DNA from 4 places in the Pseudarthrobacter sp. BIM B-2242 genome. Region 4 is predicted to be linked to each of the others. Evidence: riboswitches for the same ligand, from Rfam matches in the RefSeq annotation. Region 4 holds a riboswitch; each other region holds the start of a gene.
The links. Region 4 has a riboswitch for thiamine pyrophosphate ahead of thiD (bifunctional hydroxymethylpyrimidine kinase/phosphomethylpyrimidine kinase). Riboswitches for the same ligand answer to the same signal wherever they lie in the genome.
Positions count from the first base shown of each region.

Region 1: linked by a shared signal. The riboswitch ahead of IDT60_RS18735 (ECF transporter S component) and the one ahead of thiD (bifunctional hydroxymethylpyrimidine kinase/phosphomethylpyrimidine kinase) in region 4 are both predicted to bind thiamine pyrophosphate.
Region 2: linked by a shared signal. The riboswitch ahead of thiC (phosphomethylpyrimidine synthase ThiC) and the one ahead of thiD (bifunctional hydroxymethylpyrimidine kinase/phosphomethylpyrimidine kinase) in region 4 are both predicted to bind thiamine pyrophosphate.
Region 3: linked by a shared signal. The riboswitch ahead of thiO (glycine oxidase ThiO) and the one ahead of thiD (bifunctional hydroxymethylpyrimidine kinase/phosphomethylpyrimidine kinase) in region 4 are both predicted to bind thiamine pyrophosphate.

Region 1 is NZ_CP061721.1:4,049,198-4,056,511, reverse strand. It holds gene IDT60_RS18760 (Na+/H+ antiporter subunit E) at 1-349, shown strand, start outside; gene IDT60_RS18755 (monovalent cation/H+ antiporter complex subunit F) at 346-624, shown strand; gene mnhG (monovalent cation/H(+) antiporter subunit G) at 614-1,021, shown strand; gene IDT60_RS18745 (DUF4235 domain-containing protein) at 1,035-1,298, opposite strand; gene IDT60_RS18740 (heme-degrading domain-containing protein) at 1,367-1,909, opposite strand; TPP riboswitch at 1,967-2,103, shown strand; gene IDT60_RS18735 (ECF transporter S component) at 2,176-2,796, shown strand; gene IDT60_RS18730 (ABC transporter ATP-binding protein) at 2,796-4,406, shown strand; gene IDT60_RS18725 (energy-coupling factor transporter transmembrane protein EcfT) at 4,403-5,197, shown strand; gene IDT60_RS18720 (GNAT family N-acetyltransferase) at 5,226-7,314, opposite strand, start outside.
Region 2 is NZ_CP061721.1:2,507,052-2,514,365, forward strand. It holds gene rimM (ribosome maturation factor RimM) at 1-433, opposite strand, end outside; gene IDT60_RS11545 (RNA-binding protein) at 547-789, opposite strand; gene rpsP (30S ribosomal protein S16) at 791-1,207, opposite strand; gene IDT60_RS11555 (hypothetical protein) at 1,420-1,857, opposite strand; gene IDT60_RS11560 (VOC family protein) at 1,973-2,848, opposite strand; TPP riboswitch at 2,968-3,075, shown strand; gene thiC (phosphomethylpyrimidine synthase ThiC) at 3,070-4,914, shown strand; gene IDT60_RS11570 (alpha/beta hydrolase) at 4,897-5,631, opposite strand; gene ffh (signal recognition particle protein) at 5,738-7,314, opposite strand, start outside.
Region 3 is NZ_CP061721.1:2,827,968-2,835,281, forward strand. It holds gene moeB (molybdopterin-synthase adenylyltransferase MoeB) at 1-572, opposite strand, end outside; gene IDT60_RS12940 (TetR/AcrR family transcriptional regulator) at 657-1,322, shown strand; gene IDT60_RS12945 (DUF3107 domain-containing protein) at 1,375-1,599, shown strand; gene IDT60_RS12950 (hypothetical protein) at 1,669-1,971, shown strand; gene IDT60_RS12955 (4a-hydroxytetrahydrobiopterin dehydratase) at 2,001-2,669, opposite strand; gene IDT60_RS12960 (thiazole synthase) at 2,729-3,544, opposite strand; gene thiS (sulfur carrier protein ThiS) at 3,548-3,784, opposite strand; gene thiO (glycine oxidase ThiO) at 3,781-5,040, opposite strand; TPP riboswitch at 5,033-5,152, opposite strand; gene thiE (thiamine phosphate synthase) at 5,180-5,908, shown strand; gene IDT60_RS12980 (RNB domain-containing ribonuclease) at 5,994-7,314, shown strand, end outside.
Region 4 is NZ_CP061721.1:2,324,112-2,331,425, reverse strand. It holds gene IDT60_RS10670 (Rne/Rng family ribonuclease) at 383-3,742, shown strand; TPP riboswitch at 3,859-3,955, shown strand; gene thiD (bifunctional hydroxymethylpyrimidine kinase/phosphomethylpyrimidine kinase) at 4,075-5,550, shown strand; gene rplU (50S ribosomal protein L21) at 5,823-6,131, shown strand; gene rpmA (50S ribosomal protein L27) at 6,191-6,454, shown strand; gene obgE (GTPase ObgE) at 6,570-7,314, shown strand, end outside.

The DNA.
Region 1 (7,314 bases), 1.7 Mb from region 4:
CTTCGCCCTGCAGTTCCTGTGGCGGGTGGCGGCAGCGAGCATCGAGGTGATGTACCTGGCGGCCATCCGCGGACCGAAGGTGATCAACGCCGTCGTGGCTGTCCGGCTGCGAAGCCACCAGGACCTGATCGTCACCGCCGTGGGGCACGTGATCTCGCTGATCCCCGGATCCCTGGTGGTGGAAGTGGACCGGTCAACGTCCACCCTGTACCTGCACGCGCTTAATGTCAGCACACCAGAGGACGCAGAGAACCTGCGCAGCGAAGTCCGTTCCATCGAAGCCCGCCTGATCAGGATCATGGGCAGCCCGGAAGAACTCGAACTCGTCCGGCAGGAGGCCGCAGCATGATGCAGACCGTCCTGACTGTCACCGCAGTCATTCTTTCGCTGGCTGCGGCGGGAGCCATCATCCGGATCGCCCGCGGCCCGTCGCTGCTGGACCGCGTGCTGGCCTCCGACGTCCTGCTCGCCATCCTCGGCGCGGCACTGTGCGTTGACATGGCCGTCAACAGGCACCTGAACAACCTGATGCTGCTCGTGGCGCTTTCCGTTGTCGGTTTCATCGGCTCGGTCACAGTGGCACGCTTTGTGGCCGACCGGCGGGAGCAGACCCATGAGTCCTGAACCGAACGTGGTGGATGGCATCATCGATACCCTGACGGCGGTTTTCCTGGTGGTGGGTGCGCTGATGTCCCTGGCCGCCGCCGTCGGCCTGCTGCGCTTCCCGGACCTGCTGAGCCGGATGCACGCGGCCACCAAGCCGCAGGTGCTGGGCCTTTTCCTGCTGCTTGCCGCCATCGGTCTGCAGATGCGGACGCTGTGGGTATGGCCGGTGCTGCTGGTGGCGTGGATTTTCCAGTTACTGACGGTGCCGGTGTCCGCCCATATGGTGGGCCGCTCCGGCTACCGCACCAAGCACCTGCACCGCGAGCTGCTCAGCTCCGATGACCTGGATGCCGTGGTGGAGAAGGCCGCGCAGTCGTCCAGGGATAACGCGTCCGACGCTGGCGGCCGGGACTGATTCCCGGCCGGGACTAGACGATGTCCTGGCTCTTGGCGAAACGCGTGATGGCCCGCTGCGTGCCGCGGTTGGCGAGGACCTGGATGATGGTGCTGACCGAGGCTGAAATGAGCGCAAACGTCAACGCCGAGCGCAGGCTTGTGGGGGTGTCTTCGTCCTTGCCTGTGGGGGGCTTACGGCCGGTGGACTTTTCCCACACGGTATTAACCACCTTGGTGCCGACAAACCCGGCGGCGAGGCTGATTCCTGTGCCGAGCAGCTTGATGAACAGGTTCATGGGTTGAACTCCTTGTGGCGGATCGGGGACTGCCTTTAGCCTAACGTGATCAGGCCGGCGGTCAGCACCTAGGGCTGCCCCATGGAGGCCAGTATTTCCCGCACCGCCTCCACCACGAGGTTGTGGTCCTGCATCTGCGGGAGTCCGGAGACAGCCACCGTCGCCACCGCCCCGACTCCCGTGACGTAGACCGGGAAGCAGCCGCCGTGGGCCGCGTAGGTCGATTCGTCGTACCAGCCCTGGTCCTCGATCCGGCCGCCGCCCAGCCTTCCGCGCAGGCCCACCAGCAGGGACGGGACGTCGTAGCGCGCGGCCGTGCGCTGCTTCGCCCGGATCCAGTGCCCGTTGTCGGGCGTGGCGCCGTCCAGGGCCACATGGAAAAGGACCTGTTCACCCTTGGTGATGTCGATGGCGATGGGCAGCTTCCGGGATTTGCCCAGCTCCACCAGCAGCAGCCCAAGGTTGAGGGCGTCGTCCTTGGTAAACCGGGGGAACTGCAGCTCGCTGACCTCAGCCTCTATCCGCGCGATCAGAGCCTCGAGCGAGCCTGGCGGCTGGGCTTCGCCGGAGTCGGGATCGAACACGGTCACATTCGAGGCGTCGGCAGTCATGGCCCACAATCTACCGCTCCTGCGGTGTAAACTGGGTCACGCCCATCAGGGCAGATTTATTTACGACAGGGGAGCGCCGCCGTCGGGCACTGCAGGGATGCAGCCGGTGGATGGGCGCTGAGAGTGCGGACAGCCGCAGACCCTCGAACCTGATCCGGTTAGTACCGGCGCAAGGGAGTCGAGCTTCTCAGAGTGTCCGGAACCGGGCGGCGCAGGCCGGGCCGAAACCGCGAATACTCTCCCCTCCTGTACCTCAGGAGGCAGAAATGACAACAGCAGGACTCAAGAAGGCCAGCTATTCCTGGCGCGTTGTGGACATTGTGGTGGCGGCTTTGATCGCCATCGCCGGCGGCGTCATTTTCTGGGCCTGGTCCCAGGGCGCAGCGCTGGTGTCCGCGCCGATGAACGCCACCTACCCGCCCCTCACAGGCCTGATCGCGGGCGGCTGGATGATTCCGGCCGTGCTGGGCATGCTCATCATCCGCAAACCGGGCGCAGCGCTGTTCTGTGAGGCCGTGGCCGCGACCGGTGAGCTCATGATGGGTTCCCAGTACGGCACCACCGTGCTGATCTCCGGCATCCTGCAGGGCCTCGGCGCCGAACTGGTGTTCGCCGCCTTCGCCTACAGGAAGTTCAACCTGCCCGTGGCCCTGCTCGCCGGCGCCGGCGCCGGACTGTTCTGCGGCCTGAACGATTCCTTCGCGCCCTGGGGCTGGAACATCGCCTACGAGGCCGGCGACAAGGCCGCGTACATTCTGTTCTGCGCCATCTCCGGTGCCGTCATTGCCGGCGCCGTGTCCTGGATCGCCACCCGCGGCCTCGCCAAAACCGGCGTCCTGAGCTCCTTCGCGTCCCGGAAGGCCTTCTCGGAACCCGTCTTCAACTGATGACCGCTTTCGACGCCGGCGCTTCCGCGGTGCGCCCCGCTGCGGTATCAGCCCGTGGCTGGGGCTGGCGGCACGCCGGCCGTGCCGCCCCCGCCGTCCAGGGGCTGGACCTCGACATCGCCCCTGGTGAGCGGGTGCTGCTTTTGGGCCCTTCCGGCGCAGGCAAATCGACGCTGCTGCACGCCCTCGCCGGGGTGCTGGGGGATGAAGGGGACGACGCCGACGAGACCGGTTCGCTGCTGATCGACGGCGTTGCGCCGCGGAGCCGGCGCGGCCGTGCAGGGCTGATGCAGCAGGATCCTGAAACGCAGGTGGTCCTCTCGCGGCTGGGCGACGACGTCGCCTTTGGCGCCGAAAACCTGGCTGTTCCGCGGGACGAGATCTGGAAGCGGGTCCACGAGGCGCTCGACGACGTCGGGCTGCGCAGTGCCGTCGGATCCCCGGGTGCCGCCCGGCTCCCGCTGGACCACCCGACGTCGGCCCTGTCCGGCGGGCAGAAGCAGCGGCTGGCGCTGGCGGGCATCCTGGCCATGCGGCCGGGACTGATCCTGCTGGATGAGCCGACAGCCAACCTCGACCCCGCAGGCGTCCTTGAGGTGCGGGACGCGGTGGGCCGTTGCCTCGACAAGACGGGTGCCACGATGGTGGTTGTTGAACACAGGGTGTCCGTCTGGAAAGACGTGGTGGACCGGATTGTGGTGCTGCAGCCGGGCTCGGCAGCGGCCTCCGGCGCTCCCGGCAGTTCGTCGGGCGTGCTGCTGGACGGTCCGCCGGACCGGGTGCTCGCTGAGGCGCGGGACATGCTGATCGGTGCCGGAGTGTGGGTGCCGGGCTATGTTCCGTCCACCCGTCCCCGGCGCGGCATTTCCGCCGGGGGTTCCGCCGTTGCCGGGCAGCTGCTGCTGGCCGCAGAGAACGTCGCAGTCTCCCGCGAGCGGCCCCGCCGCCGCGGCTTCCGCACCATCGCGCCGGTGCCGGTGCAAACGGGCATCACCGCGCAGGTCCGTGCCGGCCAGGCACTCACGGTTACCGGCCCCAACGGCGCCGGCAAGTCCACGTTCGCCCTGACGCTCGCCGGACTGCTGGCGCCGGTGGCAGGGAAGGTGTCAGCCGCCGTCGAACTGTCCGAAGGCGCCGGAATCGATCCCTTCAGGTGGAAGGCGAAGCAGCTGATATCCCGCATCGGCACGGTGTTCCAGGAGCCCGAGCACCAGTTCGTCACCGGGCGCGTCCTGGACGAGCTGATGTTTGGTCCGCGGCATCTGGGGCATGGCGAGGAACGGGTGGACGAACTGTTGGAGCGGCTCCGCCTCACGCACCTTGTGGACGCCAACCCGTATACGCTGTCCGGCGGCGAAAAGCGGCGGCTGTCGGTGGCGACGGTCCTCGCTGCCCACCCGCGGGTGCTGGTGCTCGACGAGCCCACGTTCGGCCAGGACGCCAACACCTGGGCAGAACTCGCCTCCTTCCTGTCTGAACTGCTCGACGCCGGGACGTCCGTGGTCTCGATGACCCACGACGAAGAATTCAGTGCCGTCCTGGGCGGCGCCGAACTGCGTCTGGGCCCGGCCTTGCGCGGCGGCGCCCGCCAGGAAGCAGAGGCGGCATGAGGGACACCCTGACCCTCCGCGGCAACCAGGCGCTGCTGACGCGGGCCAACCCGCTGGCCAAGTTCGGCTCGGTGTTCCTGATCACCCTGGTGCTGGCACTCTCCATCGACTGGGTGTCCGCCTCGGTGGCGCTCGCGGCTGAGCTGGCGCTGTTCCCGCTCGCCGGGCTCACGCTGCGCCTGCTCTGGCAGCGTGGCTGGCCGCTGATCCTGGCGGCAGCGGTAGGCGGGTGGAGCACGGCGATCGTCGCGGCGGACAGCGGCGCTGTACTGCTCGACGTCGGGATCTGGTCCATCAGCGAAGGTTCGCTTCAGCTGGGGCTCGGGTTTATGCTCCGCGGACTCGCTATTGCGCTGCCCGCGATCCTGCTGATGACCTGCACGGATCCCACCGACCTTGCCGACGCCCTGGCGCAGAAGGCCCGGCTGCCGCACCGCTTTGTCCTGGGCACCCTGGCCGCCATGCGGCTCGTTGGACTCCTGGCCGAGGAATGGCAGACCATCGGCATGGCCCGGCGGGCCCGCGGCGTGGGCTCCCATGGCAGCCCGCTGCAGCGGCTGCGGGCCACCCTCGGCCAGAGCTTCGGGCTGCTGGTGCAGGCCATCCGCCGGGCCTCCCGGCTTGCCGTCACGATGGAAGCGCGCGGCTTCGGCACCGGCCAGCGGACGTGGGCCCGTGAATCGACCTACTCGCTGCTGGACGTCTGGGTAGTGCTGGGCGGCGTGCTGATCGCTGCGGCCGCTGTGGTTGCCGCGGCCGGAATGGGGACCTGGAACTTCGTCTGGCGTTAGCGGGTCGACGGCGGGCTGGTTTAGCGGGTCAGCCGCGCCCTGAGCGGGACCGCAGCGGCTCGGACCGGTCGAAACCGGCACGGGTCAGGAACGCCAGCTGGGCTTCCTTTTCCGCCAACCGGACCACGGGTCCGAGCTCAAAGCAAGTGGCCTCGAGCCGGCGCCGGGCCTTGGCGTTGCGGGCATCGGGCTCCACAACGATCCTGTCCTTGCCGGGCGTCGAGAACATATAGCGGATGAGCGATGCGCCCAGCCGCGGCGTGAAGTTTGCGACGGGCCGGGTGGCCGGAGCCAGCAGCAGATGCATGCCGATGTCTTCTTCACGGGCAGGGTATGCCTCGCCGACGGGATCGTGCAGTGGCTCGTAGGTCTGGAAAAGTGCCGTTGGTTCGCCGTCGAGCAGGACCAGGAAGGCATGGTGTGTGTCCAGTGAGTCGAGGAACTCGTAGATTTCGAGCACGTCCTCGCGGGAGTGCCCGGTCATGCCCCAGAACCTGGCCCGGGGCTGGCTGACCCACCCATGGATGAGATCGATGTCCTCTGCCGGAACCAGAGGGAGGATCCGGAGCTCCTTCCGGCCTTCGAACTCTTCGGCGTAGACAGTTGTCCGCACGGCGAAGTCCTGGGTGGGGGCGGTCATGATTTCCTTTGCAGGCATAGGTTCCTTCGTGGGCATGGGTTGCTTCGTAGGACGGGTAGTTGCGGGGGAGCCCGGGCCGGGCGGGGTGCCCGGGGCTGGCACGGAATCAAGAGTGAGCAGCGTCCAGTCCGTGACCACGGGAAGCAATTCCCCTGCTGCCCACAGCGGTAGCTGGTCCGCGAAATGGGGGTGCCCCGGGGTGCCCGCGGCGCCGAAAGGAACAACCCAGCGGCTCTGCTGCCGGTCGGCCAGGTCCCACACATAACGGGCAACCGGCCCGCGGAAGCTTCGGTCTTCCACTCCGGGCAGGCTTTCGGTGGACAGCACACACCCGGTGTCGCCGGACAGCGGCACGGTGGGCGCTGCGTTGGCCAGCGTGCCGGGGAGCTCGTGCACGGCCAGCAGCCGGTGGCGCCTGCCCCAGCCTTTTCCCTGTGTGCCAGCAACGTCCCGCGCGGCTTCTCCCAGGACAGCTTCCTCCAATGCTGCAGCTTCCTCCAGTGCTGCAGCTTCCTCCAGTGCTGCAGCCTCCTCCAATGCCGCAGCCTCCTCCAATGCCGCAGCTGCTGCGGCGTCCGGGCTGATGCCGAGCTCGGACCCCCGCACAAGCAGGGTTTCGAGGGCGAATCCCACCCGCGAAGCCGCCGACAGCCATGGCCCGAACACCGGCGCGTAGCCCGTGGGTCCTGCGAGCGGGGCCAGGGCGGGGTGCCGGGCAATCTCGCGGACCAGGAGGCCGCGCCACGTTGCGAAGACTGCCGCATCCGTACTGCCGGCGTCCATGCGCCCGTCCCACGCCAGAAGCTGCGCGCGGAGCCGGACCGCGGCGGGACTCAGCGAACCGCCATCGAGGGTTCCGAGCAGAGCCCGGTATTGGGGCCAGGGTCCAAGCAACGTATCTGAATGGATCGCCTGCATGCTGTCCGCCGTGTGCGGCCCCGTTCGGGCTTCAAGGAGCTGGCGGATGCGCCGGGCGCGGTGGGCCGGCGCGAACTCCATGGCAACCGCATCCCCGCCGCCGGCATCTCGGTCGTTCGCACTCACGGCAGTGTGTGTCACGTCAAAGCTGGGCAGCGGCGCACATATGCCTGTCCAGGAATATGCAGAGTTCCGTGCCGGTACGGGTGTCCGGCGGTTAGCGTGGTTCCGCTCCGGTACCAGCCCTGCCACGAAGTGCCTGACAGTGCCGGAGGCGTCGGCCGCGACCACGCTGTTGACCGGTTCCACCCATGCCGCCAGCGCCCCTTCCAGGTCCGCCACCGAACGGCTCCGCAGCAGCGGCAGGAGGGCTTCGAAACCCAGCCGCCCTTCCACCCGCGCCGGAAACCGCAGACTCAGGGCGCCGCCGTCGGGCCCTCCGGCAATGACCGGACCCCGGGCAGTCTCGATAATCTCCACCTCCACGGGGCGGCCGCCGCGGACGCGGATGGTTTCCGTGCTGACGACGGCGGGCTCCCAACCGAGCGGGCCTCGCGCT
Region 2 (7,314 bases), 180 kb from region 4:
TCTGCTCCACGAAGGGGATGAGGATTTCCTTGCCGTCAGCATCTTCGACCACCAGCAGGTCCTGGACCGGCATGGTGTGCAGGGCCGCGATCTTGCCCACCACCTGGGAGCCCACACGCGCTTCAAGCCCCACCAGTTCGTGTTCGTACCAGCCTTCGTCGTCGTCAGCTTCCAGCTCTTCGGTTTCGATGAACAGCTTGGCGCCGCGGAGCGTCTCGGCCTGGTTGCGGGTTTCGATTCCCTCGAACGCGAGCAGGAGGATGTCCTTGTTCCAGCGGGCACTCTCGACAGTCAGGGGCCCGGCCGAGGCCGGCTCCACCACGAACTCGGTGCCCGGCACAAACCGGTCCGCAGGAGCATCGGTCAAAACCTGGACCGTCACTTCCCCGCGGATTCCGTGCGGTTTGCCGATTCGTGCCACCTGAAGCTGCATCTGTTCCTCTGTTCCGGTTGTGGGTGTATCCACAGTGTTGTGATAAAAGCACTCCGGCCCCTCCACCATCATGGGTGGAAGGGCCGGAGCAAAAAACTGATAGTGCCGAGCGCTTAGCGGCGGCGGTCGGTGTCGACGACGTCGACCCTAACCGGTTCGCCGTCTGCCAGTGCCGCCACAACGGTGCGCAGTGCACGTGCGGTGCGGCCCTGACGGCCGATCACCCGTCCCAGGTCATCCTGATGAACACGGACCTCGAGGGTGTCCCCGCGGCGGTTGTTCTTCGAGCTGACCTTGACATCTTCCGGTGAATCAACGATTCCCCGGACCAGGTGTTCGAGCGCTTCTGCCAGCAATCTACTCAGCCTCGGTGGCTTCTGCTTCGGCCGGGGCCTCTGCTGCGTCAGACTGCTTTGCCTTCTTGGTGATGGCTTCCGGGATGATCACGGAACCCTTTTCCGGGGCAACAAAGGCAGCCTTGGGAGCTTTCGTCTTCAGGGTGCCTTCCTGGCCCGGGAGGCCCTTGAACTTCTGCCAGTCACCGGTGATCTTGAGGATCGCGGCAACCTGCTCGGACGGCTGTGCGCCGACGCCGAGCCAGTACTGGGCACGGTCCGTGTCGACCTCGATGTATGAGGGCTCTTCGGTGGGGTGGTACTTGCCGATCTCTTCGATGGCACGGCCGTCACGCTTGGAGCGTGCGTCCATAACGACGATGCGGTAGTACGGTGCGCGCATTTTACCAAAGCGCTTAAGGCGAATCTTTACGGCCACTTTTGTGGTCACTCCTGTTTCAGAAAAGGGTTGAACCGACGTTCTGCACCCGTGGGGCGGGCCATACTTGAGGGTTCGAAGGACAGGATCCGGACGCGGAGAGAGGGGCCACGCAGATCGAGTACCTGTTTATTGTGCCAGATCAGCGTCAGGATTTCGACTTGACACGTTTTGAAGCGGCAGCCGGGACAACGTGGAAGGCCGCCGCCGGACTAGGAAGACCAGACATACAGGCCAGTGCGCTCGGCGTCGCCGATTCCACTGGCCAGCCCGGCAAGCTGCCGGACATAGTCCCGGGCCTCGGTGACGCCGAATGGCATGTCATCCTGGGCAGCCCACTGTTCAGCGACGTCCTCCAGGACATTGCCTTCACCCTCAGTTTCGTAGCTGAGGAGGTCAGCCAGCGCACGCACCATGGCCGGCGGGACACCGAGGAGGGAGTCGCTGGAGACGTCAACCATGGCCAGTTCGTAACCCTCGCCACCGGCGTGGACGGCAGCCCCGGCAAGGTCCCCGAGCTGTTCGATCTCAAAATCACTGATTTCAGGTATCCGCAGCGCGGGTCCGGACGGCGTGCCGCCGGCATCAAGGACCCCGGCGCGTTTCAGCGCGGCGTCGTGGGTAGCTACAAAGATTTCAGTGAAGCCCATGGGAACAGCCCTCATTCCGTCGACGGTGCGGCCCAGACGGGCAGCGTAGGGTGCCGCCCCCGGCCGTTCGAAATCAGCCTAGTGCATGGTGGGCCGCACTTCCGGCCACGCCTGCTCAGCGGACGGCTACCCGGATGTTGTTGCGCCACGGATCCTCAAAGCGCAGCTCGGCACCCGTGTGCCGGGAGGCCACGCCGGCCACCTTCAGGCGGTCCGCGAGTGCTCCGACATCATCCCCGGAGGCCACCTCGATCAGCACCTCGCCGAGGCCCAGGGTGTCCTTGCGCGGCCCGGCGCCGCGGCTGTTCCAGACGTTCATGGCCATGTGATGGTGGTACCGGCCCGCCGAGACAAACAGGGCCTGGCCATGCCAGCCGGCGGTCTTTTCGAAGCCGAGGGTGCTGACGTAGAAATCGTGTGCTGACTGGACGTCCCCCACCTGGAGGTGGACGTGGCCCACGCCGGCTTCAGTGCCCAGCTGCCCGTCCAGGGATTCCTGGCTCAGGTGCTGTTCGAGGTAGCGCTGGGGCGGCAGGGCCAGGCTGTCCATCACCACTTCGGTGCCGTTCCAGGACCAGTTCTTGCGGGGCCGGTCCCAGTAGAGCTCGATGCCGTTGCCCTCGGGGTCGTTGAAGTAGAAGGCTTCGCTGACGAGGTGATCGGCGCTGCCGGTAAAGAGCCGGGGGTCGAACTGTGCTGCGGTGGCGACAGTGGCCGCCAGTGCAGCCTGGTTGTCGAAGAGCAGGGCCGTGTGGAACAGGCCTGCCTCTCCCCTGCCAGGCAAGCGCAGCGACGGGGCGGGCGCCAGGTGGACCAGGGGACGCCTGAGGCGGCCCAGGTAGACGCCGCCGTCCTCTTCGGCCACAACCTCAAGGCCCAGGGCCCGCTGGTAGTAGTCGGTCATCAGCTTCATATCGGCCACCTTGAGCATGACAGTGCCCATGGAGAGGTCGGCAGGTAGAAGATCCTGGCTGGTGGCTGCTGCAGTCATGTGAAAGCTCCCGGTCCGCTGGCTTTCGGGGTTGAAGGCCGTTATGCGTCTAATTTACTTGAAGCTTCAATTTAATACAAGTGTTCCGCGGGATCCGGGCAGCGGCTGTGGTAGCTTCGTTTTGACCACACGGGTGCCCTTGCAGGGGCTGAGATCGGGCTGACGCAGCCTGCGACCGTCGAACCTGTCCGGGTAATGCCGGCGAAGGAAGTGAGTATTCATTGAATACGCAAGAAACACAGCTGATCCCTGCCCAAAATGAAGCGGATGGGAATCACAGGCTCCGGCCGGAAACCCAATCCCTGAAGTCTCATTCGCTGGCCTTCATCAACGATGAAGACTCCGGCATCCGGGTACCCGTAACCGAAATCGCCTTGGAACCCTCGCCCAACGGCGACGCAAACGGCCCCTTCCGCGTCTACCGCACCGCGGGCCCGGGCAGCGATCCTGTCGTGGGCCTCAGCCCTTTCCGGCGCGAATGGATCGAGGATCGCGGGGACACCGAACCGTACAGCGGCCGGGAGCGGAACCTGCTCGACGACGGCAAGTCGGCTGTCCGCCGCGGCGCCGCCTCAGCGGAGTGGAAGGGCGCACAGCCGGTGCCCCGCCGCGCCGTCGCCGGCAAGACCGTTACCCAGATGCACTATGCACGGCAGGGCATGGTGACGCCGGAGATGCAGTTTGTGGCGCTCCGCGAAAACTGCGATGTTGAACTGGTCCGCAGCGAAGTGGCCGCCGGGCGTGCCATCATCCCGAACAACATCAACCACCCGGAATCCGAGCCGATGATTATTGGCAAGGCATTCCTGGTGAAGATCAACGCCAACATCGGCAACTCCGCGGTCACCAGCTCCATCGCCGAGGAAGTGGACAAGCTGCAGTGGGCCACGCAGTGGGGTGCCGACACAGTAATGGACCTGTCCACCGGCGACGACATCCACACCACCCGTGAATGGCTCATCCGCAATTCCCCCGTCCCGATCGGTACGGTGCCCATTTACCAGGCGCTCGAGAAGGTCAACGGCGAGGCCAACAAGCTCACCTGGGAGATTTTCCGCGACACCGTGATCGAACAGTGTGAGCAGGGCGTGGACTACATGACCATCCACGCCGGAGTCCTGCTGCGCTATGTCCCGCTCACCGCCAACCGCGTCACGGGGATCGTCTCGCGCGGCGGCTCCATCATGGCCGGCTGGTGCCTTGCCCATCACCAGGAGAACTTCCTGTACACGCACTTCGACGAGCTGTGCGGGATCTTCGCCAAATACGACGTCGCGTTTTCCCTGGGCGACGGCCTCCGCCCGGGCGCGACGGCAGACGCGAACGACGCCGCCCAGTTCGCCGAGCTGGACACCCTGGCGGAGCTGACCCTGCGGGCCTGGGAATTCGACGTGCAGGTAATGGTGGAAGGGCCCGGGCACATCCCCTTCCACTTGGTCCGGGAGAACGTGGAGCGCCAGCAGGAACTCTGCAAGGGTGCCCCTTTCTACACGCTGGGGCCGCTGGTCACCGACATCGCCCCGGGGTATGACCACATCACCTCGGCAATCGGGGCCACGGAAATCGCCCGCTATGGTACCGCCATGCTGTGTTACGTCACGCCCAAGGAGCATCTGGGCCTGCCCAACAAGGACGATGTGAAGACGGGGGTCATCACCTACAAGATCGCGGCCCACGCGGCCGACCTCGCCAAGGGCCACCCGGGAGCGCACGAAAGGGACGATGCCCTGTCCAAGGCAAGGTTCGAATTCCGCTGGCGGGACCAGTTCGCGCTGTCCCTCGATCCGGTGACGGCGGAGGCGTTCCATGACGAGACGCTGCCGGCCGAGCCTGCCAAGACCGCGCACTTCTGCTCCATGTGCGGCCCCAAATTCTGCTCCATGAAGATCAGCCAGGACATCCGGGACGAATATGGCTCTGCCGACGCGCAGGCAGCCATTGCCGGAATCTACAGCGGGATGCGCGAAAAAAGCGAGGAGTTCCTGGCGAAGGGCGGGAAGGTGTACCTGCCTGAACTTCAGCTCCCCGCGGCGGCAGGGGCGGCGTCCTCAGGAGGCCTGGAGTGAGCGCGCCCGGCTGACGTCGGCAATAAAGGACCGGACAGCGAAGTCACCTTCACGCGAATCCTGAGGCCGGTGCCCGCCCGCAGCAATGCGGTGCAGGGCGCCGGTCTCACGCAGGTAGCCGGCGATTTCCTCGTAGAGCGGTTCCCAGCCGCCGGTCAGGACCATCGTGGGGACGCCCGGCACGATGTGCAGCGGGGCTTCCCACGCCGGCGCCTGCAGCCGGAGCCTGCGCGCCGAACGCCTTTCTTCCTGGGATACAGGCTCCTGAAGATCCACGGCAAACATACGGCGGACGTATTCGCGCTGGAAGTCCTCATCACCCAGTTGATGCCGGACATCGAAAAGCGGCTGCATCAGGGCGCGGTGCGCGGCAGTGGCGGGAAGTTCAGCCGTCAGTGACAGACAGGCCGGTTCCACCAGCGTCAGCGAATACACGAGGTCCGGGCGTTCGACGGCGGCCGTCATCGCTGCAATGGCGCCCTGGGCATGCGCCACCACATGGCCGCCGGCGGCACCGCGGCCGTCATCCGCCAGGGACCTCAGGACAATGGCCATGTCCTCCTCAAAGGACGATTCCACCGGTTCAGCCATGGGATCGAACCCATGGCGCCGCAGGAACAGAGCATCATAGTTCAGCGCCATTCCGTGCTGCCGCGGCCACGCCGCCGCGCCGAACGGACCGGCGCCGTGCACGAAAACTACCCTCTGCTTGAACATGACCCAACCCTATTCCACGGCAATGACATCAAAAGTAAGTAGCAGTAAGTGTCGTTTAGAGCGCTCAAAACGACACTTACTGCTACTCAGTTGGGCGGGCGGGCGGTTACTTGCCGAGGAACTTGTCGAAGCCCTTGGGCAGGTTCAGCTGTGAGGGATCGAAATCGCCGGACTGCTGGCCGAAAGCCGCACCGGTGGGCAGCGCCTTGGCCGCGCCCGCACGCCGGGCTTCGGCGTCCTTGAGCTCCTGGGCTGCCTTGGCCGGGTTGCCTGAACGTGCCTTCTTCTTCGGGGCGTTTTTGCCGCCCTTCCGCGCACCGCCGGGCCCGCCCATGCCGGGCATCCCCGGCATGCCCGGCATGCCGCCGCCCTGGGCCATCTTCTTCATCATCTTCTGGGCCTGGGCGAACCGCTCCAGCAGGCCGTTGACCTCGGACACATGCACGCCGGAGCCACGCGCGATGCGTGCCCGGCGGGAACCGTTGATGATCTTCGGAGCCACACGCTCATGCGGGGTCATGGAGCGCACAATCGCCTCCACGCGGTCGATCTCGCGCTCGTCGAAGTTTTCCAGCTGCTGCCGGATGTTTTGCGCGCCCGGCATCATCATGAGCATCTTCTTCATGGAGCCCATGTTGCGGATCTGCTGCATCTGGGCCAGGAAGTCGTCCAGGGTGAAGTCTTCCTGGTCGGCGAACTTCTTCGCCATCCGGGCGGCTTCGTCCTTGTCCCAGTTCTTCTCGGCCTGCTCGATCAGGGTGAGGACGTCGCCCATGTCCAGGATGCGCGAGGCCATGCGGTCCGGGTGGAAGAGCTCAAAGTCGTCCAGGCCTTCACCTGTGGACGCGAACATCACGGGCTTGCCGGTGACCGACGCAACGGACAGCGCGGCACCGCCGCGGGCGTCGCCGTCGAGCTTTGACAGCACGATGCCGGTGAAGTTCACGCCTTCGTCAAAGGCCATCGCCGTGTTAACGGCGTCCTGGCCGATCATGGCGTCGATGACGAACAGCACTTCGTTGGGAACGATGGCGCGCCGGATCTGGCTGGCCTGTTCCATCATTTCGGCGTCCACACCGAGGCGGCCGGCGGTATCGACAATCACGACGTCGTGCAGCTTCTGGCGTGCTTCCTCGACGCCGGCGCGGGCGACGGCGACCGGGTCACCGGCGGGGTGCTCCAGTTCGGAGGTGGCACCCGGGTGCGGTGCGAACACGGGCACACCGGCGCGCTTGCCCACAACCTGGAGCTGGGTCACCGCGTTGGGGCGCTGGAGGTCGCAGGCCACGAGGATGGGGCTGTGGCCCTGGGCCTTGAGCCACTTGGAGAGCTTGCCGGCCAGGGTGGTCTTGCCGGCGCCCTGGAGGCCGGCCAGCATGATGACCGTGGGGCCGGTCTTGGCCAGGCGGATGCGGCGGGTCTCGCCGCCGAGGATCTCAACCAGTTCCTCGTTGACGATCTTGACGATCTGCTGGCTGGGGTTCAGGGCCGCCGATACTTCGGCACCGAGGGAGCGTTCCCGGACCCTGGCCGTGAACTCGCGCACGACGGGAACGGCGACGTCGGCATCCAGGAGGGCGCGGCGGATCTCCCGGACTGTGGCATCAACATCAGCCTCGGTGAGGCGGCCCTTGCCACGAAGGTTCTTGAAGGTTGCTGTCAACCGGTCAGAGAGTGAATTGA
Region 3 (7,314 bases), 500 kb from region 4:
GTGGGGCCGTGCTTTTCCCAGAACACGCTGACCTGGCCGTCGAAACGGAAGATCGAACCCCAGACGTACGGTTTGCCCAGGATGGCGGCGGCGTCGTTGACCAGGTAGCGGGTGGCGAAGTTGTCGGCTCCGTCGAGGATCAGGTCGTAGTCCTTGAACAGGTCCAGGGCGTTGGAAGCGTCGAGCCGGACGTTGTGCAGCCGTACCTCCACCAGCGGGTTCAGCGCAGCGACCGCGTCCCGGGCGGATTCGATCTTCGGCCGGCCCACGTCCGCGACGCCGTGGATCACCTGGCGCTGGAGGTTGCTGAGGTCAACGCTGTCGTCATCGATGATTCCCAGTGTCCCCACGCCCGCGGCCGCCAGGTAGAGCAGGGCCGGCGAGCCCAGTCCCCCGGCACCGATCACCAGCACTTTGGCATTCTTCAGCCGCCGCTGCCCCACTGCACCGATTTCGGGAATGATGAGGTGCCGCGAGTATCTTTCCACCTCAGCCGGGGTTAGCTCACCGGCGGGATCAACCAGCGGTTTAAGCGAGACAGAGGAATCAGTTGCGGTCAAAGTCGAAGCCATACCTCAATGTATGCCCCGAGATACCGCCGGGTCATATTACCGGGCAGTATTGTGTAAGTAACGGCAAGGGAAAGTAGGGCAACTGTGGTCCATGAAACACGGGCTGACCGGGCGTCCGGAGGGGAACCTCCCGCACCGCAACGCGCACCGGGCCAGCGATCCGCCAGGCTCCCCCGGGACGAACGCCGGGCGCAGCTCCTGGCGGCAGCCCAGGAGGTATTTGTCGCCAACGGCTACCACGGGGCCGCGATGGATGAGATCGCCGAAACGGCCCATGTGAGCAAACCCGTGCTGTACCAGCATTTCCCGTCCAAACGGGAGCTGTACCTGGCGCTGCTGGACAGCCATCTGACTTCACTGACCGACCTGATGCTGGGCGCCCTGAACTCCACCACGGACAATGACGAACGTGTGCAGGCAGTGATGCGGGCCTACTACCACTTCATCGCCAGCGACGACCAGGCCCACCGCCTGGTCTTCGAATCGGACCTCATCAACGACCCCGATGTCAGTTCCCGGCTGGAGACTTTCAACAAAACCTTCGCGGACGCCGTCGCCCGCGTTATTGCCGAGGACACCAAGCTTCCGCACCTGGAGGCACAGCTTTTGGGAAGGGGACTTGCCGGAATGGCACAGGTCAGCGCCCGTTATTGGCTGGAAACGGACGGCAATCTGGACCTCGATGTGGCAAGCGACCTCATTTACCGTTTAGCTTGGCGCGGAATTTCCCGCTTCCCTAAAGAGTCCTAGACTACAAATAAGAGAACCCAAAGAAACTTTGATTGGCTGGGAGGCCCCCGTTTTGGAAATTAAAATTGGCATTCAGAATATTGGCCGCGAAATCGTGCTCGAATCGGCGCAGGATGCCGACGCCGTAGCCACGGTCGTTGAAGAAGCCATCACCAAGGGCACCGAGCTCCGGCTCAAGGACGACAAGGGACGCATCATCATTGTCCCCGGCAACGCCCTGGGCTACGTTGAAATCGGAGCCGAAGAGGCCCGCAAGGTCGGTTTCGGCCAGTTCTAGCACAAGAGCTCTAGCACACAAGCGGGCCACCGCCCCCGGCGGTGGCCCGCCGCTTTCCGAGGGAGACCCATGCTTTCGCTGACCATCGTTGTCCTGGCCACAGCCGCCGCAGGCTTTATTGTCTGGGCCAATGACAAACGCCACGCCAGGTACGGGATGGGACTGCCCGCCGGTATCGCCGTGGCGGTGGGTGCGTTCAGTTGGATCCTCCTGATCACGGCCGGCCTTGGCTACCGGCCCGGGATGACTTGGATTCCGTGGGTCGCACCGATGATCCTGGGCACCGCGGCGGCCGTCGGGGCCGTCATCTACCTGGGACGGACCCGCGAACGCCACGACATCCAGCGGCTCACACAGGCCCTGAAGCTGTAACAAAAGCTGTAACCATCGGGAGCCGGTGCTTAGGAGTGCTCCGGCTCCCGGCCTTCCTCCGTGCACAGGTACAGCCGGTTTTCCTGCGCATCCGTGACTGCCACCCGGCCGGGTGCGTGGTCACGGTTCATGTCGGCCCCGCTCGCAGCGGCCTTCTCCAGGACAGGCCCTGATTCGGCAAGGCTCCAATGGACGTCAACACTGAGCCTGCCGGTATCAGGATTCTCTATTGGCCGGAACCGGATGGCTGGTCCGCGGCCATAAGGATCCACCAGGTCGCCGCCCGGGCCGTTTTTGTAGCCCAGCGCGACCCGCCACACGTCGGCAATTTCCGCCGGGTCCGCCGTGTCGATGCCCACCTCCACCGTCCTGAACAGTCCCGGCTGGGCTGTAGCCCCAACCTGGGCCGCCGCTTCGCTGGCGGCTGCCGCCGCTGTGGTGTCCCGCGGTGTGACCTCACCGCCGACGTCGTGCGAGGTGTACCGGACGAACACCCGGTTGTACCGCCAGTCAAGATCGGGATGGTGGTTCTGCTCTTCGGCCAAGCGTCCGACGGCGGCAATCAGCTCCAGTGCGGCAGCCGCCGTCGGCGCTTTGAAGACCGTGACGAGCCCGCCCAGCCGGTACCTCCAGTCAGGAAGCCCCGCCAGGGCGGCGGCAATCTGATCGCGGGTGAGGAGGTCTTGGGTGCCGGCCATAGCGGACTCCTTGGTTGATCCGTGAGCCCGTCCCGGCCGACACGGCGGAAGGTCGCGGCCTAGAGGAATTCGGCCCGGTTTTCCATCGCCGATGACGCCAGGGCGTGCTCGCGGCGCGGTATCCTCCCGGCCGCTTTCGCCAGCCTACCGGCGATCACGGCGTGTTTGAAGGCCTCCCCCATCAGCGCGGGATTCTGGGCGCGGGTCACGGCCGTAGCAAGCAGGACGGCGTCACAACCCAGTTCCATGGCCAGCGCCGCGTCCGACGCCGTGCCGATGCCGGCGTCCAGCACCACAGGTACCGAGGCGCGCGAGACGATCAGTTCGATGTTGTGCGGGTTCAGGATCCCCAGGCCTGTGCCGATCGGCGCGCCAAGCGGCATGACCGCGGTGGCACCAAGGTTTTCCAGTCTGAGGGCGAGCACCGGATCATCGTTGGTGTAGGCGAATACCTTGAAGCCCCGGTTCACCAGTTGTTCGGTGGCGTCCACGAGTTCGACGGCGTCCGGCAGCAGGGTCTGTTCGTCGGCGATGACTTCCAGCTTGACCCAGTCCGTTTCCAGCGCCTCGCGGGCAAGCTCCGCGGTCATGACGGCGTCTTTGGCCGTGAAGCAGCCGGCAGTGTTGGGCAGGACCCGGATCCCGTGGTCCACCAGGAGCTGGAAGAGGGACCCGGACTCCGCCGGCGAGTACCGCCGCATCGCCACAGTGGTCAATTCCGTTCCTGATGCCAGGAGGGCGGCGCCCAGCCCGTCGAGGCTGGGCGCTCCGCCGGTGCCCATGATGAGGCGCGAGCCCAGCTCAACCCCGTCGATGACCAGCCGGTCCGCAACTGCGGAGTGGTTCGTTGTGCTGATGCTGGTGGTTACTGTCATGATTTAGCCACCCTGAACTGCGGTGACCAGTTCTACGTTGTCACCTTCGGCGAGCGCCGTGGCATGCCACTGGCTGCGCGGAACTACTTCGGAATTGTGGGCGACGGCCACACCGAGCTTCTGTCCGTCAGCCGCCTGGCCGTTGACGCCGAGGCGGCGGCCGGTGATCTGGCTGACGAGGCTGGTAATGGACGCGTCGTGCGGCACGGCATGCTGCGCGCCGTTGAGGGTGATGTTCATGCTGTTTCCTTTGTGGGTTGAGAAGTTACTCGGGGAAGGCCGGAGAATCTGCCCGGGCTGAGGGCGTCCCAGCGGGCTTCATGCCGGCCGTCCAGCAGGTCCCGGCAGATAGCCGCCGCACCAGGGGTCAGCAGGACGCCGTGGCGGAAGAACCCGGTAGCAATAATCAGCCCGGGGATGTGCCCGGTGCCGGCTGCGCTGGCAGGCACCCGGCCAAGCAGCGGTGCATTGTCCGGCGTGGCCGGCCGCGCCCGGGCGGTGGATTCCAGGAGTTCCAACTCGGCGACGGCGGGCAGCAGCGCCTGGGCATCGCGCAGCAACTGGTAGACGCCGCCGGCCGAGACCGCAGAGCCCGCCCCGGTTCCGTCCCCCGCCGCGGACAGCGCGTCCTCCCGCTGGGTTGCGCCGATCACCACGGTGCCGTCCTGCCGCGGAACGATGTAGACCGGCACCCCGTGGACCAGGCCACGGACGGTGGAGGTAACCAGCGGGCGCAAATGCCGGGGAACGGCGAGGCGCAGGATATCGCCGTAGACAGGCCGCAGCGGCAGATGCAGCCCGTCCGGCAAGCCGGCGAGCGAGGCCGCCTGCACGCCGTTGGCCACAATGGTCTCACCGGCGATGACTGTGCCGCCGTTGGCCAGCGTCACCCCGTTGACACGGCCGCCCTCCCAGCGCAGGCCAGTTGCGAGGTGATCGACGGCGAACCCGTCACGGGCACCGGCCACGGCGGTTCCTGCCCCCGGTTTATGGACGGCCAGGACCTGACGGAGCGAGGCCACCAGCTTCCGCGGATCCACCTGGTGGTCCGCCGGGATGTCCAAGGCGCAGGAAATTGCCGGGCTCAACAGCGGTTCCCTGGCCCTCGCTTCCCGGAGGGGCAGCGGCTCTACCAGAAGCCCGTTCGCCTGCTGAACGCTCCGCAGGTCCATCAGGGTGCGGCGGTCCGCAGCGTCGGCGCCGATGGCGAGGGTCGGCGTCGTAATGTACCCGGTGTCCGCCGCCCCCGCGCGGGCGAGGTCGGCTGCAAACGCGGGCCACCGGCTTGAGGACTCGAGCATGACGTCCAGGAGGTCTTCCTCCTGGTAATGCAGTTCACTGACGGGGGCGAGCATGCCGGCGGCCGCCCAGCTGGCCCCGGAGCCGGGCGCGTCATCGATCAGGACCACGGACCGGCCGGAGCGCCGTGCCTCCCAGGCGATGCCGTGGCCAATGACTCCGCCACCGATCACGGCGACGTCCGCGTGCAGGACCATGTGTTTCCTTCCCTACGCCGGTACTAGCCGGATCAGGTCAAGCGGTCGGCTCTGATGCCCTCTCAGCCCGGCCGCTTTGTGACGGCTGTTACGGGCTCCCGCAGTACTCGCCCAGTTTAGGGGAACTATGGTGGTTTTCATGAACGCGCACTCCAGTCCCCACATCGTGCCCAGCTACTCCGCCCAGGCGACGGGCGGCACCCTGCCCGCCACCGCACGGTTATACCTGTGCACTGATGCCCGGCGGGACCGCGGTGACTTCGCTGATTTTGTGGACGCGGCATTCGCCGGCGGGGTGGATATCATCCAGCTCCGCGATAAGGAAGTCGAAGCCGCCGAGGAACTGGAACTGTTGGCCGTACTGCAGGCAGCCGCAGCCCGCCACGGACGGCTCTGGGCAGTCAATGACCGCGCAGACATCGCCATGCTGTCCGGCGCGCCCGTCTTCCACATCGGGCAAAAGGACCTGCCCGTGGCGTCGGCCCGCACCCTGCTCGGCGCCGGGGCAGCAGTGGGCCTGTCCACCCACACCTCCGAACAGATCGAAGGTGCCATCCGGATGTCCGCGGCGGTGACTGCCGACGGCGGTCTGGACTACTTCTGCGTCGGACCGGTATGGGCCACCCCCACAAAACCCGGCCGGGCCGCCGTCGGCCTTGACCTTGTGCGTTATGCCGCGGAGGCCGTCTCCGCAGCAGACAGCACCCTGCCCTGGTTCGCGATCGGGGGCATCGACCTGGGCAACGTCGAACAGGTGGTTGAAGCCGGAGCCGGCCGGATTGTGGTGGTGCGGGCCATTACGGAAGCCTCCGACCCCACGGCAGCAGCCGCAGCGCTCGTGGCAGCCCTGGATGCCGCCGCATCCTGACGGTCCGGCGCCCGGCTCTTGAGAATCCGGCGCGCAGCGGGGCGGGGCGTGCACGAATCAGGGAAACCGGGCTAACCTGACTTTCGTGTCCCATCATCGGTTGGCCCCCAACGTCCACGAGCAGACCAACGCCCTCGCGGCAGCACTGAGCGCCCTCCGGACCGAGCTGGAACTGCCGGGTCCTTACCCGGCAGAAGCGGTCCGCGACGCCGAAGCGGCCGTTGCTGCGCACCAGCTACCCGCCACCGACATGACGGACGTTGAGTTCCTGACGATCGATCCGGCGTCGTCCACGGACCTGGACCAGGCACTGTTTATCGAACGCGCCGGCGCAGGCTACCGGGTGCTGTACGCCATCGCGGATGTACCCTCGTTTGTCCGCCCCGGCGGCAGCCTGGACACCGAAACGCGCCGCCGCGGCCAGACGTTCTACGCCCCTGACGGCCGGATTCCGCTGCACCCCGAGGTCATCAGCGAGCAGGCCGGCAGCCTCCTGGCGGACCAGCTGTGTTCAGCGTTCGTGTGGGATTTCGGGCTCGACGACGCCGCGCAGGTCTCCAGCGTCTCCGTCCGGCGTGCAACCATCCGCAGCCGGGCCAAGCTGGACTACAAGGGCGTCCAGGCGGACATCGACGCCGGAACCGCCAATCCCGTCCTGCAGCTGCTGAAAGACGTCGGCCTTAAACGCGTTGAGCTGGAACGGCAGCGCGGCGGTGCCAGCCTGAACATGCCAGAACAGGAAATCGTGCAGACGCCCGACGGCGGCTACCGGATTGCCGCTGCCCCGCAGCTCCCGGTGGAGGACTGGAACGCGCAGATTTCGCTGATGACCGGAATGGCGGCCGCCAACCTGATGCTCGCCGGAAAAGTCGGCATCCTGCGCACCATGCCCGCCCCTGACGAGCGCTCACTCCGGCATTTCCGGCTCCAGACCGTGGCCCTCGGCAAGGCCTGGGACGGGAAAATCAGCTATGGCGAGTACCTTCGCAGCCTCGATCCCACCGAGCCCCGGCAACTGGCCATCATGCATTCCGCCGGCATGCTGTTTCGCGGAGCCAGCTACACGGCCTTTGACGGCGATGTCCCTGACGATGCCATCCAGTCGGCGATCGGCGCCGCCTACGCCCACACCACGGCGCCACTCCGGCGACTCATAGACCGCTTTGTCCTGGTGATCTGCGAGGCCCTCAGCAACGGCAAGCCGGTGCCGGACTGGGCGCGGGAAGCCCTGCCCACCCTGCCGGAAATCATGGCCGGCTCGGACCAGCTGGCAGCCCGGATGGAGCGCATGGCCCTGGACACCGTGGAGGCGGCGCTCCTGGTCAACCACGTTGGCCAGGACTTTGATGCAATCGTCATTTCAGGATCCAAGCCCCAGAAGGACAACGGAAACGGCGGCGCGGGCA
Region 4 (7,314 bases):
GCCCGCTGCACATTTGCGGATCGGATACCCCGGCCTCCGCGGCGTTTCAGTGCGGGTATGAGAGAATGAACGTGGCTGGAGGCCGACCCACATTCGGACTCCGGTCCGGTGGCTTGTTTCAAGACCGCCAATGATGAGCAGGGCAGGCTTCGGATTCTCTGATCCGGTTTCCCGCAACTCCATTGGTCGGCACCTGGTTGTGGCGTGTAGAACAACGGGTTTCAGGACACAGCCGACGGCTCCCACGGGCTGCCGCACCCCAATGCCGGTGCGAACCTGGGAGTATCCACTTGACTTCTGTCAACGCCTGCGGGTTTTGACAATATGTGCCCCAATGGGTGCCGGATGTGGCGGTACGTCAGGGGCAGGAGTGTTGCCACATATGGAAAATGAACAAGTACCAGCCGTTAACGTTGAAGCAACGGCCCCCGAAGCCGCCGAAGCGCCCAAAAGGGCAGTAAGGACGCGGCGTAAAGCAGCGCCGAAGGCCGCCGACGCCGCAGCATCGGCTGACGCCGGGACCCTCACCGACGCCGGGGAACAGCGCGACGCCGAGACCGCTGCCGTCCTTGAGGGAGTGGCTGTGGTGGAGGTTGCACCGGAAACCAAAACTCCCGTTCGCCGGACGCGTGCCCGCAAGAAGCCGGAGGGCGCGGAGCCGCTGCCCGCCTTCGCCGGCGACGCCACCGAAGCGCCGGCTGCAGCAGCGGGCGCCTCTGCCGTTGAGCCCGCAGCCGATGCCCCGGCAGCCGAGGGGGAAGCCGACGCAAAGCCCGTCCGCCGCCGTCGGGTAGCCACCCGCAAAACTTCAGCGCCGGACGTTGCGGCGCTGGATGTCGCCGCCGTGCCGGCGGAAGAAGCGGCCCCTGCCGCCGTTGCCCCGCAGGCCAAGGCGGCGCCCGAAGCCGCCGCCGCCGCAGCACCTCCTGAAGCAGCGGCCCCGGCGGCCGCACAAACTCCGGCCCCGGCCGCCGCTCCGGCGGAAGAGCCTGCCGCCGCGCCTGCCAGCCCCTTCGGTTCGCTGTTCCTGGAGCCGGGTTCGGCCACGTCCGTCCTCTTCCAGGCCCCCGACCTGACCACTGTTGTCCGTCCTGCTCCCGCCGCGGCTGCGGAAGAGCCGGAAGAGGACGACGCCGAAGAAGGCGAAGCGGACGACGCCAACAGCCGCCGCAGGCGCCGCAGCCGCGGCCGCCGCGGGCGCACGCGCACCGGAGACAACGAAGCTGACGCCGACGCCGAGGGTTCCGACGGCGACCAGGACGGTGGCGCTGAAGACGAGGAAGAGTCCATCGGCCAGGGTGACGAAGGAGTGACGTCCCGCCGTCGCCGCCGTCGCCGCCGTGGCGACCAGGATCTTGAACTGACCGGTGGAGAGGGCGACGATCCGCCCAACACCGTGACCCGGGTCCGCGCGCCGCGCGCCGTGACCGAGGCGCCCGTCAACAACCGCGTGACCAGCGTCAAGGGTTCCACCCGGCTCGAAGCGAAGAAGCAGCGCCGCCGCGAATCCCGCGACACGGGCCGCCGCCGCACCGTCATCACCGAAGCGGAGTTCCTGGCGCGCCGGGAATCAGTGGACCGGCAGATGATCGTCCGCCAGCGCGACGACAGAATCCAGATCGGCGTCCTCGAAGACGGCGTCCTGGCCGAGCACTTTGTTTCCAAGACGCAGCAGGACTCCCTGATCGGCAACGTCTACCTTGGCAAGGTGCAGAACGTCCTGCCCTCCATGGAAGCGGCGTTCGTTGACATCGGACGCGGCCGCAACGCCGTGCTGTACGCCGGTGAAGTCAACTGGGAATCGGTCAACCTCGAAGGCAAACAGCGCCGGATCGAGAACGCGCTGAAATCAGGCGACACCGTCCTGGTGCAGGTCACCAAGGACCCGGTCGGCCACAAGGGCGCACGCCTGACCAGCCAGATCTCCCTCCCGGGCCGTTACCTCGTCTACGTTCCCGGCGGCTCCATGACGGGGATCTCCCGCAAGCTGCCCGACGTCGAACGCAACCGCCTCAAGCGCATCCTCAAGGACCGCCTGCCCGAGCATGCCGGTGTGATTGTCCGCACCGCTGCCGAGGGTGCCTCCGAAGAGGAACTCACCCACGACATCAACCGGCTGCGGGCGCAGTGGGAGGGCATCGAAAGCCAGTCCACATCCACCAAAGTGCTGGCGCCGGAACTGCTCTACGGCGAACCGGACCTCACCATCAAGGTGGTCCGCGACGTCTTCAACGAGGACTTTTCCAAGCTCATCGTCTCCGGTGAAGAGGCCTGGGACACCATCGAGGCCTATGTCACGTACGTTGCCCCGGACCTGGTGGGCCGGCTGGAGAAGTGGACCAAGGACCAGGACATTTTCGCCGCCTGGCGGATCGACGAGCAGATCCACAAGGCCCTGGAACGCAAGGTCTTCCTGCCCTCCGGCGGGTCGCTGGTCATTGACCGGACCGAAGCCATGACCGTGGTGGACGTCAACACCGGCAAGTTCACCGGCAGCGGCGGAAACCTCGAGGAAACCGTCACCAAGAACAACCTCGAAGCGGCCGAAGAAGTAGTCCGGCAGCTCCGCCTCCGGGACATCGGCGGCATCATTGTCATCGACTTCATCGACATGGTCCTTGAGTCCAACCGCGACCTGGTGCTCCGCCGCATGGTGGAATGCCTGGGCCGTGACCGCACTAAGCACCAGGTGGCCGAAGTGACCTCCCTGGGACTGGTGCAGATGACACGCAAGCGCATGGGCACAGGGCTCCTGGAAGTCTTCGGCGAGCAGTGCGAAACCTGCGCCGGCCGCGGAATCGTCACCCACGACGATCCTGTGGAGCACCGTCGCGCCAACACTGTCGCCGCCGAGCACCACGTGCAGCGCACGGACAGCCGCCCGGACACCCAGCGGATGGACAGCCAGCGCAGCGACACCCAGCGTCCGGACGCACAGCAGGGCGGCCGGACCGACCGGAAGCGCCGCCGCGGCCGTGGCGGCCAGCCCCTGGAGGTGGCACCGGCAGCTCCGGTGCAGATCCACACGGTCCACCCGGACCCCAGCGACGCCGAGCGCCACGCCAAGGCGGAGGCCACGCGGGCAGCTCTGGCCAATATTGCTGCCGCAGCACACGCGGCCCACCTGCATGACGACGAAGTAGCCCAGGCTGCTGCGGCGGCCCGGGCCGCCGGCACGGAGGCCCCCGCCCCTGCGCCGGAACGGTCGGAAGGCGAAATTACCGGCCGCCCGGCCGCCGTGCTGACTTTCGGCGGTGAACAGGTAGTGCTGCCGTTTGTCGAGCACCACGAGGACCAGCCGCAAGCCCCTGCCCTGACCCTTGACCGCCTGGCGGAGGCCTTCGCCAGGCTCGGCGGTCCGGCCCCTGAAACCGAAAGCGGTCAGGAGGCAAGCCAGCCCGCCGAGGTCAGGCAGGCAGAGCCGGAAGTGAGCCGGCAGGCCGTCAGCGCGCCCGCTGCAGCCCCTGCCCGCCAGGTTCCCGCCGTTGTTGAACGGGACTACTCGGATCACACCCAGCAGCCCGCCACCCGACGGCCGCGGCGGAACCGCAGTGCCAGCCGGGCCCAGGGCGCAGCCAATGCCACCACGGTGGAGCATCACGAAGCTGTCCCTGCAGCCGCGGCCGGGCACACGCACGCGGCCAAGGCGCCGGAGCCCGCCAAGGCTCCCGCAAGTGCCAAACCGGTCGAAACCAGCGCGCCGATCATCCTGGGTGTAGGGGTTCCTGCCTCAGAACTCTGATCCTTCGCCGGACATAGGCCGGAATGCCCGGACACGCCCTTCATTGGGGGCGCGTCCGGGCATTCTGCGTCCCGGCTTCATCTTCGGGCAGCGGCACCAAAGAAAGGCTAGGCTGGGTGACTGACACGGGGTGCCGGCAGAAAGCCGGCTGAGATCCAGACCCGTAGAACCTGTCCGGTTAGCACCGGCGAAGGGATGTCTCCTTGGCTTCGACTTATGTCCTTCCTCCCGCAACCCCCGATCTTCCAGCGGCCCTGCCGCCACTGACAGCCCCGGGACCAGCAGCCCCGGCCGCCGGCACCGCCTTTGCGCCATCGGCCGCAGCGGATGTTCTGACTGATACCCCGCGGGTGTTGTCCATTGCCGGCTCGGATCCGTCCGGGGGAGCCGGGATCCAGGCTGACCTCAAAAGCATTGCCGCCATGGGCGGATACGGCATGGCAGCCATCACCGCTTTGACGGTTCAAAACACACTCGGCGTCCAGGCAGTCCACGTTCCCCCCGCTGCGTTCCTGCGCCAGCAGCTTGACGCCATCAGCGACGACATCACCATCGATGCAGTCAAGATCGGCATGCTGGGCAACGCGGAGGTGATCGATGCGGTCCGCAGCTGGCTGGAAAAGGTACGTCCCGCCGTCGTGGTCCTCGATCCGGTGATGGTGGCAACCAGTGGAGACCGGCTGCTGCAGGAGCCGGCCGAGACGGCCATGCGGGCCCTGCTGCCGCTTGCGGACCTGATTACACCAAACCTTGCGGAGCTCGCCATCCTGGCAGGGGAGCCCCAGGCCCGGGACTGGGCGGAGGCGCTGGAGCAGGGAAAACGGTTGGCCGCGGCTACCGGCGCCACGGTCCTGGTTAAGGGAGGCCATCTCGACGGCGACACGTGCCCTGATGCCCTGGTCAATGCCGGGGGACTGCTTTCCCGGCCGGTTGTGGAAGTGACGGGAGACAGGATCGCCACGCGCAACAGTCATGGCACGGGCTGCTCGCTGTCCTCGGCCATGGCAACTGCACAGGCCCGGCTGGGGGATTGGGAGGCGTCCCTGCTGCTGGTGAAGCCGTGGCTTGCCGGCGCGCTGCGGGCATCCGGCCAACTGGGGGTCGGCGGCGGCAACGGCCCGGTCCACCACTTCCACCATGTACAGCAGCCTCCCGCTGCCGGGGAATTCGCTGCACTCCTGCAGCGGACGGCGGCCCCTTACCTGGAGGCTATCTACGGGCTGGAATTCATCCGCGACCTGACGGCCGGCTCGCTGGCAGAGGAACAGTTCGCCTACTACCTCGCCCAGGATGCCATCTACCTCAACGGCTATTCACGGGTTCTTGCCCGCGCCAGCGCGCTGGCGCCGACAGAAGCCGCGCAGCTGTTCTGGGCCAGGTCTGCCCAGCAATGCCTTGACGTCGAATCCGAACTGCACCGCAACTGGCTCAGCACCCGCACCGTGGAGCACGTCCTGGGCCCGGTCACCAAGTCCTATGTGGACCATCTGCTGGCCGCCCCAGCCTCCGGCAGCTACGGAGTTGCGGTGGCGGCCCTGCTGCCGTGTTTCTGGCTGTACGCCGAGGCGGGCAAGGCACTCCACGCCCGGTTCCTTGCGGCAGGCGCTCCGGCGGAGCACCCTTATGCCGAATGGCTGCGGACGTACGCGGACGAGGATTTCGCGCAGGCCACGCGGGACGCGATCGCCTTGGTTGACGACGCCGGACGAAAGGCCTCCGGGGACGAGCGGGCTGCCATGGTTCAGGCCTTCAAGCACTCAAGCCGGTTCGAAGTGGAGTTCTTCGACGCGCCGCGGCTGCATGCCTGAACGCCGAAGGGCCACGCAGCCGGTACGATAGTCGGGCACGGTTTCGGATTGTCAGTGTTGTTCCCATTAGTGGGACCTATCACAGTCAAACGGCCGTAACCAGCCTCATTTGCGGCCGAAGGCGAAATTAGCGTATTCTAGATCTTCGGTGCTTACGCCAACACTTGGGTTACGACCCCACGGCGTTGAGGCACAGCGGGAACCCAGTCAAACATTGGCCCAGGTTCCGCACGCAAATCTAGTAATAAACGTCGAGAGAAGTGAGTTCCCAAGTGGTGTACGCGATTGTCCGCGCAGGCGGCCGGCAAGAGAAGGTTTCCGTTGGAGACTTCGTTACCATGAACCGCGTCCCCGGTGGAGCCGGCAGCACCATTCAGCTGCCCGCACTGCTCCTGGTAGACGGTGACAAGGTCACCTCCGCCGCTGCGGACCTGGCCAAGGTAACTGTTACGGCTGAGATCCTCGATGACCTCCGTGGTCCGAAGATCGTCATCCAGAAGTTCAAGAACAAGACCGGTTACAAGAAGCGCCAGGGTCACCGTCAGGAACTGACCAAGGTCAAGATCACTGGTATCAAGTAACCTTCGTTACTGTTCAGGTTTTCAGCAGATTCCCCAGAATTTAGAGGCAGGCATTTCAAATGGCACATAAAAAAGGCGCGAGTTCCACTCGCAACGGTCGTGACTCCAACGCCCAGTACCTCGGCGTCAAGCGCTTCGGCGGCCAGGTAGTTTCCGCTGGCGAGATCATCGTCCGCCAGCGCGGCACCCACTTCCACCCGGGCGCCGGCGTTGGCCGTGGCGGAGACGACACCCTGTTCGCACTGACCCCGGGAGCTGTCGAGTTCGGCACCCGCCGCGGTCGCCGCGTCGTCAACATCGTTGCTGCTGCAGCTGCAGAGTAACTCATAGTTCTGAAGCGGTGGGGCGGGCCATTTGGTCCGCTCCACTGTTCTTTTAACCGCATTACAATCATCTTGGCGCCTAGGGCGTCCAGGAAACAGCACTGAGGAGATCCACGTGGCGAGCTTTGTAGACCGGGTAGTACTGCATGTATCCGGCGGTACCGGCGGCCACGGCTGTGTCTCCGTGCACCGGGAGAAGTTCAAGCCTCTCGGCGGTCCCGACGGCGGCAACGGCGGTGACGGCGGCGACGTCATCCTCCGCGTTGACCACCAGACCACCACACTGCTGGACTACCACCACGCCCCGCACCGGCACGCCACCAACGGCGGCCCGGGCATGGGTGACTGGCGCGGCGGCAAAAGCGGCGAAACCCTGATCCTGCCGGTCCCGGACGGCACCGTGGTCAAGGCCAAGGACGGAACCGTCCTTGCCGACCTCGTCGGCGAAGGCGCCGAATACGTAGCAGCCGCCGGCGGCCAGGGCGGCCTCGGCAACGCCTCACTGTCCTCGCAGAAGCGCCGTGCCCCGGGCTTTGCCCTGCTGGGCATCGAGGGTGACGCCGCTGACATCGTGCTGGAACTGAAGTCCATTGCAGACATTGCCCTGGTGGGTTTCCCCTCTGCCGGCAAGTCCAGCCTGATCGCGGCAATGTCCGCTGCCAGGCCCAAGATTGCCGATTACCCGTTCACCACGCTGATCCCCAACCTTGGCGTTGTCCAGGCCGGCGACGTCCGTTTCACCATCGCTGACGTTCCTGGCCTCATTGAAGGTGCCAGCGAAGGCAAGGGCCTGGGCCACCACTTCCTGCGCCACGTGGAGCGCTGTGCCGCGCTGGTGCACGTGCTCGACTGCGGCACCC